2 regions of the Thermaerobacter litoralis genome follow, and region 2 is predicted to be linked to the other one. Evidence: predicted binding sites of a transcription regulator. Region 2 holds the regulator's gene; the other holds the start of a gene.
What was found. The regulator HrcA, encoded in region 2, represses chaperone genes, less so after heat shock. The targets are predictions, from matches to a motif close to TGTTAGCACTCNNNNNNNNNGAGTGCTAACA.

Region 1 (4,637 bases), on a different contig from region 2:
GCCCGGCCCCAGCCCCGCAAGTCGGGCCTGATCACCGCCCTGGCCGGTGCCCAGGGGCTCGTCCACCTGCCCCGGGACATCGACGGCCTGCCCGCCGGCGCCGAGGTGGAGGTGATCCCCTGGTGAACGAGGCGGCGGGGCCCGGCTGGACCCACCTGGATGCCCGCGGCCAGGCCCGCATGGTCGACACCAGCGGCAAGGCGGTGACGGTCCGGGAGGCCGTGGCCCGGGGCCGGGTGCGCATGGCGGCGGCCACCCTGGCCCGGCTGCGGGCGGGCGACGTGCCCAAGGGCGACGTCTGGGCCGTCGCCCGGGTGGCCGGGATCCTGGCGGCCAAGGAGACGGGCCGCCTGATTCCCCTCTGCCACCCCCTGCCCCTGGACGCGGTGCGCGTCGACTTCCGGTTGGGCCCGGAGGCGGTGGAGATCCAGGCCACCGCCCGCACCGCCGCCCGCACGGGGGTGGAGATGGAGGCCCTGACGGCGGTGGCCGTGGCCGCCCTCACCCTCTACGACATGTGCAAGGCCCTGGACAAGGGCATGGTGATCGAGGACATCCGGCTGGTGCGCAAGGCGGGCGGGCGCAGCGGCGAGTACGTGCGCCCGGACGAACCGGCCTGGGAGAGCCTGGGCGATCCGGTGGGGCCGGCCGCCGGCCCGGCGGGGCCGGTCGCCAGCCAAGGGGGGCCGGGCAGCGGCCCTTGGGGGCCGGACGGCGGCCGCTCCGGGGCCGGACCGGCCTGATGACCCCGCCGGGGGGCGGGGCCGGCGGGTTCCACCGGACGAACGGGCCCGGGGATCCGGCCGGGCGGATCGGGCCGGGGGCGGAGGTGCAGACCGTGCAGGTGGCGATCCTCACCGTCAGCGACGGCGTCAGCCAGGGCTGGCGCCAGGACGCCAGCGGCGACTACCTGGCTCGCTGGGCGGCCCGGCGGGGGGCCACCGTGGTGGCCCGGGGGGTCGTCCCCGACGACCGGCAGGCCATCGCCCGCTGGCTGGAGGCGGTGGCAGCGGGCCGGCCGGTGCCCGGTGCCCGGCCCGCCGTGGCGCCGGACGGGGGGGCCGCCGTGGCGCCGGGTGGGGGGGCGACCGTGGCGCCGGGCGGCGGAGCGGCCGCGGCGCCGGGCGGCGGGAGGGACGCCGGCGAGCCACCGGGAGGCATTTCGGATCTTCGCCGGGGCGGCGCCGCCGGCGGGTTCGTCCCGGACCTGATCCTGACCACCGGGGGCACGGGCCTGGGGCCGCGGGATGTGACGCCCGAGGCCACATTGGATGTGGTGGAACGGGTGGTGCCGGGGCTGGCCGAGCGGATGCGGGCCGTGACGGGGGCGCAGAACCCCATGGCCTACCTGTCCCGGGCGGTGGCGGGGATCCGCGGCCGGACGCTGATCGTCAACCTGCCGGGCAGCCCCCGGGGGGTGGCCGAGTGCCTGGAGGCCCTGGAGCCGCTGCTGGAACATGCCCTGGCCATCCTGCACGGGGGCGGCCACGGGCATGGGGACGGCCCCGGGCCCGCTGGTACCGGCCCGGGTCCTTCCGGTCACCACAGCCCCGGCCCCGCCCACCCTGGCTTGGCGGGCCCCGGCGCCGGGGCTCAGCCCGGCTGATCAAGGCCGCGGCGACCGGCCGGCGGGCGCGTCCCGGTCCGGGTGATCCCGGCCCGCCAATCGGACCAACGGCTCCGCCGGGGGCGCCGGCCGGGTGCCTGCCGGTGCAGCCGGGTCGATGCCGGTGCATAAGCGGCGGGTCAACCGGGAACAGGATAAGCGGCAACATTGGGAGGGGCGGCCAAATCGGGGCTTGACGACCGTTTCTGGCCGCCTTACCATAGTCGGTGGCTTAGCACTCCCCGCAAGGGAGTGCTAACAGGACAGGCGTCTCGCGGCCCGGGGGCTGCGCCCACCGGCCGAAACGACACCTCAAACCATCATCCAACCGCTGTGGCCGGGCGCCCCGGGACCAACCTGCCGGACTTCAGGGAGGTGGACGGCGGTGAGCGTTCAGCCGCAGCCCAAGGGAGGGACCGTTTCGGTGAAGCTGCGCCCTCTCGGCGACCGGGTGGTCGTCAAGGTGCTGGAGGAGGAGGAGCGGACCAAGGGCGGGATCATCCTGCCGGACACGGCCAAGGAGAAGCCCCAGCAGGGTGAGGTCCTGGCCGTGGGGACGGGCCGCATCCTCGAGAATGGCCAGAAGGTTCCCCTCGAGGTCAAGGAAGGTGACCGGGTGATCTTCTCCAAGTACGCCGGCACCGAGGTCAAGCTGGACGACGAGGAGCTGCTGATCCTCAGCGAGCGGGACATCCTGGCCATCGTGCAGTGACCGAGGAGGGAGAGCGGCATGCCGAAGCAGCTGGTCTTCAACGAGCAGGCGCGGCGCAGCCTCGAGAAGGGGCTGAACACCGTCGCCAACGCCGTCAAGATCACGCTGGGCCCCAAGGGGCGCAACGTGGTCCTGGAGAAGAAGTTCGGCTCGCCCACCATCACCAACGACGGCGTGACCATCGCCCGGGACATCGAGCTCAAGGACCCCTTCGAGAACATGGGCGCCAAGCTCCTGACGGAGGTGGCGACCAAGACCAACGACGTGGCCGGTGACGGCACCACCACCGCCATCGTCCTGGGCCAGGCCATGGTCCGGGAGGGCATGAAGGTGGTGGCGGCCGGCGCCAACCCGATCCTGGTCAAGCGGGGCATCGAGAAGGCCGTCGCCGCCGTCGTCGAGGAGATCAAGCGGATCGCCAAGCCCGTCGAGACCAAGGCCGCGACCCAGCAGGTGGCCTCCATCTCGGCCAATGACGAAGAGATCGGCAAGATGATCGCCGACGCCATGGAGAAGGTCGGCAAGGACGGCGTGATCACGGTCGAGGAGAGCAAGACCCTGGAAACGACCGTCGAGGTCGTCGAGGGTATGCAGTTCGACCGGGGTTACCTGTCGCCGTACTTCGTCACCGACCCCGAGGCCATGGAGGCCGTGCTGGAGGATCCCTTCATCCTGATCACCGACCGGAAGATCTCCTCGGTCAACGACCTGCTGCCGGTCCTCCAGCGGGTGGTGGAGCGGGGCAAGCCGCTGCTGATCATCGCCGAGGACGTGGAGGGTGAGGCCCTGGCCACCCTGGTGGTGAACAAGATCCGCGGCACCCTGCAGTCCTGCGCCGTCAAGGCCCCCGGCTTCGGCGACCGGCGCAAGGCCATGCTGGAGGACATCGCCATCCTCACCGGCGGCCAGGTGGTCTCCGAAGACCTGGGCATCAAGCTGGAGAATGTGACCCCCGACATGTTCGGCCGGGCGAAGAAGGTGGTCGTGGAGAAGGAGAACACGACCATCGTCGAGGGCGCCGGCGACCCGCAGAAGATCAAGGCCCGCATCAACGTCATCAAGCGGCAGATCGAGGAGACCACCTCGGACTTCGACCGCGAGAAGCTGCAGGAGCGGCTGGCCAAGCTGGCCGGCGGCGTGGCCGTGATCAAGGTCGGTGCGGCCACCGAGGTGGAGCTGAAGGAGAAGAAGTACCGCATCGAGGACGCCCTGTCGGCGACCCGGGCGGCGGTGGAGGAGGGCATCGTGCCCGGCGGCGGCGCCACCCTGGTGCACGCCATCAAGGCCCTCGACAAGGTCGAGGCCAAGAACGAGGACGAGCGGATGGGCATCGAGATCGTCCGCCGCGCCCTGGAGGAGCCGCTGCGCCAGATCGCGACCAACGCCGGTCTGGAGGGCTCCGTGGTCGTCGAGCGGGTCAAGCAGCTGCCCGACAACGAGGGCTTCGACGCGCTGACGGGCGAGTACGGCGACATGTTCGCCCGCGGGATCGTCGACCCGGCCAAGGTGACCCGCTCGGCGCTGCAGAACGCCGCCAGCATCGCGGCCATGGTGCTGACCACCGAGTCGCTGGTGGCCGACCTGCCCGAGGACAAGAAGGAGGCGGCGGGCGGCGGCATGGGCGACATGGACTTCTGAGCCCGTCGCAGCCCGCTCTGTCCGCCGCGGCCGTTCGGCCCGGCCCACCGGCCGTGCGGCCCGCCGCAGCCGCCGGCAGATCGCCGGAACCTGGGGCGGACCGCGGAACCGGCGGCGCAGCGCCCGAACCCGTGGGCGGAATCCGGGCGGGGTCCCCGCGTCCCAGGCGGGGACCCCGCCTGCTTTTTCCCCGGCCCCGCCTGCTAGAATGGCGTCGTGCACCCCAACGGCGCTCTGCAGGAAGGAGCGATGGCCGTGACCGGCAGCGAAGCCGCCACGTCCCTGGTGGAACCGGACGAGCGGGTGGTGATCCTCGACTTCGGCTCCCAGTACGGGCACCTGATCGCCCGGCGGGTGCGGGAGCTGGGCGTCTACTCGGTGGTCCTGCCCCACCACGCACCCCTGGAGGCGATCCTGGGCCACCGGCCCCGGGGGGTGATCCTCTCGGGCGGGCCGGCCAGCGTCTACGAACCCGGCGCCCCCCGCTGCGACCCTGCCCTCTGGGAGGCCGGGGTGCCGGTGCTGGGCATCTGCTACGGCATGCAGCTGATGGTCCACCAGCTGGGCGGCCGGGTGGAACGGGCCGACCACCGGGAGTACGGCCCCGCCGTCCTGGAGGTGCTGGAACCGGGCCGCCTCCTGGCCGGGCTGGGGGACCGGGTCGACGTGTGGATGAGCCAC
Region 2 (4,637 bases):
ATGCCGCCCTGGTCTTCGAACCGGAGACCTCGGAGGCCCTGGGCTTCGGCTTCCGCTGCGGGTTCCTCGGCCTGCTGCACATGGAGATCGTCCAGGAGCGGCTGGAGCGGGAGTACGACCTGGACCTGATCACCACCGCGCCCAGCGTGGTCTACCGGGTCCGGCTCCGGGACGGCAGCGAGGTGGAGATCCAGAACCCCGCCGAGCTGCCGCCCCGGGACCGCATCGAGGCGTTCCTGGAACCCTACGTGCGGGCCTCCATCTTCACGCCCAAGGACTACGTCGGCACCTTGATGGAGCTCTGCCAGGACCGGCGCGGCGAGTTCGTCAACATGGAATACCTGGACACCCGGCGGGTCCGGCTGGAGTACCTGATGCCCCTGGCGGAGATCATGTACGACTTCTTCGACCAGATGAAGTCGCGCTCCAAGGGCTACGCGACCCTGGACTACCACCTGGAGGGGTACCGGGAGTCCGACCTGGTGCGCCTGGACGTGCTGGTGGCCGGGGAGCTGGTGGACGCCCTGTCGGTCATCGTCCACCGGGACAAGGCCTACGCCCGGGGCCGCGCCCTGGTGGAGCGGCTCAAGGAACTGATCCCTCGCCAGCTCTTCGAGGTGCCGATCCAGGCCGCGGTGGGTTCCCGGGTCATCGCCCGGGAGACCATCCGCGCCCTGAAGAAGAACGTGCTCGCCAAGTGCTACGGCGGCGACGTCACCCGCAAGCGCAAGCTGCTGGAGAAGCAGAAGGAAGGCAAGAAGCGGATGAAGCAGGTGGGCCGGGTGGAGATCCCCCAGGAGGCCTTCATGGCCGTGTTGCGGGTGGACGAGCCCCGGGGAGGCGGGGGCCGGTGAGCCGGCGACGGGGCGCGGGGACGAACCCGGCCCCGGCGGCGGGGCGCGCCCAGGAGGCGATCGCCGCTGGCGGCTCCTGGCCCGAGTGGGACGCCGGCCCCGCCCTGTACATCCACGTCCCCTATTGCCGCCAGCGCTGCCACTACTGCGACTTCAACACCTACCTGCTGGACCCTGAGGGCAAGGCGCGCTACCTGGCGGCCCTGGAGCGGGAGCTGGCCCTGCTGGCCGCCGATCCCGCCCTCACCCGGCCGCTGGTGTCGGTCTTCGTGGGCGGGGGGACCCCGTCGATCCTGGAGCCGGCCGAGCTGGAGCGGCTGCTGGCCGCGGTGCGCCGCCACTTCGCCCTGGCCCCGGGGGCCGAGATCACGGTGGAGTGCAACCCCGGCACCCTGGACGGCGACCGGCTGCGGGCCCTGCGGGAGGGCGGGGTGACCCGGCTCAGCCTGGGGCTGCAGGCCGTGCAGGACGAGCTCCTGCAGGCCATCGGCCGCGACCACACCTGGGCGGACTTCTGCGCCACCTACGACCGGGTGCGGCGGGCCGGGTTCGACAACGTGAACGTGGACCTGATCTTCGGCCTGCCCGGCCAGACCCTGGCCCAGTGGGAGGCGTCCCTGGAGGCGGTGATCGCCCTGGCGCCCGAGCACGTCTCCTGCTACGGCCTGGAACTGCACCCGGGCACGCCCTTCCACCGGCGGTGGGAGGCCGGCCAGCTGGACCTGCCCGGGGAGGACGAGGAGCGGGCCATGTTCGACCGGGCCGGCGAGCGGCTAGGGGCGGCCGGGTTCGTCCGGTACGAGATCTCGAACTTCGCCCGGCCGGGCCGGGAGTCCGTCCACAACCGGGTTTACTGGCTCAACGGTTCGTACCTGGGCGCCGGCCCCGGGGCCTGGTCCTGCTGGCAGGGCGAGCGGCGGCGGAACTGGCTCCACCCCGTGGCCTATGCGGCCTGCCTGGAGGCGGGACGGTCGCCCGTCGACCTGCGGGAGCCCGTCGGCCGGCGGCAGGCCATGGAGGACACCATGATCCTGGGCCTGCGCCTGGCGGCGGGGGTCGACGAGGCCCGCTTCGCCCGGCGCTTCGGGCTCACCCCCCAGGAGGCCTTCCCGGAGGCCGTCCGCCGGCTGCTGGCGGAGGGCTGGCTCGTCCGGGAGGGCGGCCGGCTGCGCCTGGCCCCGCACGCGGTCCCGGTGGCCAACAGCGTGCTGGAGCACTTCGTCGCCACAGGGGACGAACCGGCCGAGGCCGGCCGCTGACCGCCCACCATCCCCTTCCGCCAGCAGGCCGGGGGCCGACCACCCATCCCGGCCGCTGCCCCCACCCGTCCATACCCCTCCTCCGGGGCGCCGGCCATCCATGGCGCCGGCACCGCCCGTGGCCACGCCGCCCGCCGGCGGCAGGCCGCAGCGGGCCGGGGCCGACGGGCCGGGGCCGGATCGTCCCGGGACGGCGACGCATTGACGCAGGCCGCCCGCGGTGCTACCTTGTAAAGAGGATCGTTAGCACTCTCGGATATCGAGTGCTAATCCGGCCCGGTGTCCGGGAGGCAGCTCGGCCTCCGCCGGGCGGGCCCGGGCAGCTCACAGGGCGGCCCTTAAGGGCCGCGGGCCGCCAGCGCGCCAGGGCCGTCCCGGAGCCGAGGGGGGATCGCCATGGACCGGCGCAAGCAACAGGTCCTCAAGGCCGTGGTAGAGGACTACGTCGACACGGCGGAGCCCGTCGGCTCCCGCACCCTGGCCCGCAAGTACGGGCTGGGGGTGAGCCCGGCCACCATCCGCAACGAGATGGCGGACCTGGAGGAGATGGGTTTCCTCGAGCAACCCCACACCTCCGCCGGGCGGATCCCGTCCGACCGCGGCTACCGCTTCTTCGTCGACATGCTGATGGACACCGTGGTGCCGCCGCCGGAACTGGTCGAGCGGCTGCGCCGCCTGTACGCCGAGCGGGTCGACCAGGTGGGCCGCCTCTTGCGGCAGACGGCCCAGGTCCTCAGCGAGGCGACGGACTGCTTGGCCCTGGTCGAGGCGCCGCGGGTGGAACCGGTCACCTTCCGGCACCTGCAGGTGCTGCCCCTCAGCGAGCGCCGAGCGGTGCTGGTCCTGGTGACCGACGAGGGCCTGGTGCAGCAGCGGCTGCTGGACCTGCCCGAGCCGGCCAGCGAGGCCGACCTGCAGCGGATCTCCGCCGTCCTGACCCGGCGCCTGGCGGGGCTCACCCTGGACCGGGTGGGGCACACGGTGCTGCGGGAGCTCTACGAGGAGCTGGCGGCCTGCGGCGCCCTGCTGGAGGTGGCGCTGGAGGCCCTGCGGCCGCCGGCCTCCGACGACGACCATCCCGTCTTCGTCCTGGGCACCCGCCGGCTCTTCCGCCAGCCGGAGTTCCAGGACCTGGAGCGGGCCCAGGCGGTGCTGGGCCTGGTGGAGCGGCAGGAGCTGGTGCGGGATCTCCTGGGCCGGCAGGGCAACGAGGAACTGGTGATCACCATCGGGCACGAGAACCCGTATCCGGATCTGTACGACTGCAGCGTGGTCAGCGCCACGTACCGTCTGGGCGGTGAGGTGGCCGGTCGCATCGCCGTCCTCGGCCCCAAGCGGATGCACTACCCCCGGATCACCAGCCTGATGGAGCTGCTGGCGCAGCTGTTGACGGAGGCCCTTGAGCGCACGGTGCGGTGACCGGACCCGCCGCCGGATGGATGGCCCGTCCCTGCCAGCCGGTGGCGGGGCTTTTTTGTCCGGGACCGGCCGGCGACGGGCGACGGGAAGGAGGCAGGGCCCATCGTGACAGAGGACGCGACAGGCGCGACGCGGACGAACCCCCAGGAGCCGGACCCCGCCGCGACTCCCCCGGGGACGGCCGGCGGGCGCGCCCCGGAGGCTCCCGCCGCGGAGGACCCGGCCGGGGAGGCCCTGGACCTGGAGCAGGCCCGGGCCGCCCTGGCGGCGGCCCGCCAGGAGTTGGCGGAAGCGAGGGCCGAGGCGGAGGCGGCCCGTTCCGAGGCCGCGGCCGCCCGGGCGGCGGCGGACGCCGCCCGCCGCCGGGCCGACGAGGCCCTGGACCAGCTGCGGCGGCTCCAGGCCGATTTCACCAACTACCGGCGGCGCATGCTGGAAGAGCAGGGGCGCTGGCGCCAGGAGGCCGAGGCCGAACTGGCCCGGTCCCTGCTGCCCGTGGTCGACAACCTGGAACGGGCGCTGGCTGCCGCCGGCGACGACGGCCATCCCCTGGCCCAGGGGGTCGCCATGGTCCACCGCCAGTTCCTGGACGTGTTGCGCCAGGCGGGGGTCGAACCCATCGAGGCCCAGGGCCAGCCCTTCGACCCCTACCGGCATGAGGCGGTGGCCCGGGTGGAGACCGACGCGCACCCCGACGGCACGGTGATCGAGGTCTTCCAACGGGGTTACCTTTACCGGGGACGAACCCTGCGCCCGGCCATGGTCAAGGTGGCGGTGGCCCCGCCGGCGGCCGCCGGTGCCGGTGGAGACGGGGCCGGGGCGGCTGCGGCGCCGCCGTCGCCGGAGGGGGTCCCCGCAGGAGCTGGTGACGGGACGCCCCCCGAGGAGGGCAGCGCCGGAGGGACCGGCCCGGGATCAACGGCGGGCCGGGCCGGCGGCGAAGAAGGCAGGGGGAAGACACCCGGTACGCCCATGATGGAGGCTGGGTCCTAGAGGAGGCGACGTGGCATGGGCAAGGTGGTGGGCATCGACCTGGGCACGACCAACTCGGTGGTGGCGGTGCTGGAGGGCGGCGAGCCCACGGTGATCACCAACGCCGAGGGCA

Region 1: groES (co-chaperone GroES) is a predicted target of HrcA. The motif match lies at 1,837-1,867, and genes of this name have one in related genera.

Annotation. Positions count from the first base shown of each region.
Region 1 is NZ_BAAIES010000011.1:102,886-107,522, reverse strand. Features, by position in the region: gene ACYQ02_RS11185 (molybdopterin molybdotransferase MoeA) at 1-126, shown strand, start outside; gene moaC (cyclic pyranopterin monophosphate synthase MoaC) at 180-743, shown strand; gene ACYQ02_RS11175 (MogA/MoaB family molybdenum cofactor biosynthesis protein) at 839-1,606, shown strand; gene groES (co-chaperone GroES) at 1,992-2,318, shown strand; gene groL (chaperonin GroEL) at 2,337-3,956, shown strand; gene guaA (glutamine-hydrolyzing GMP synthase) at 4,212-4,637, shown strand, end outside.
Region 2 is NZ_BAAIES010000009.1:579,065-583,701, reverse strand. Features, by position in the region: gene lepA (translation elongation factor 4) at 1-854, shown strand, start outside; gene hemW (radical SAM family heme chaperone HemW) at 851-2,113, shown strand; gene hrcA (heat-inducible transcriptional repressor HrcA) at 2,510-3,532, shown strand; gene grpE (nucleotide exchange factor GrpE) at 3,638-4,525, shown strand; gene dnaK (molecular chaperone DnaK) at 4,541-4,637, shown strand, end outside.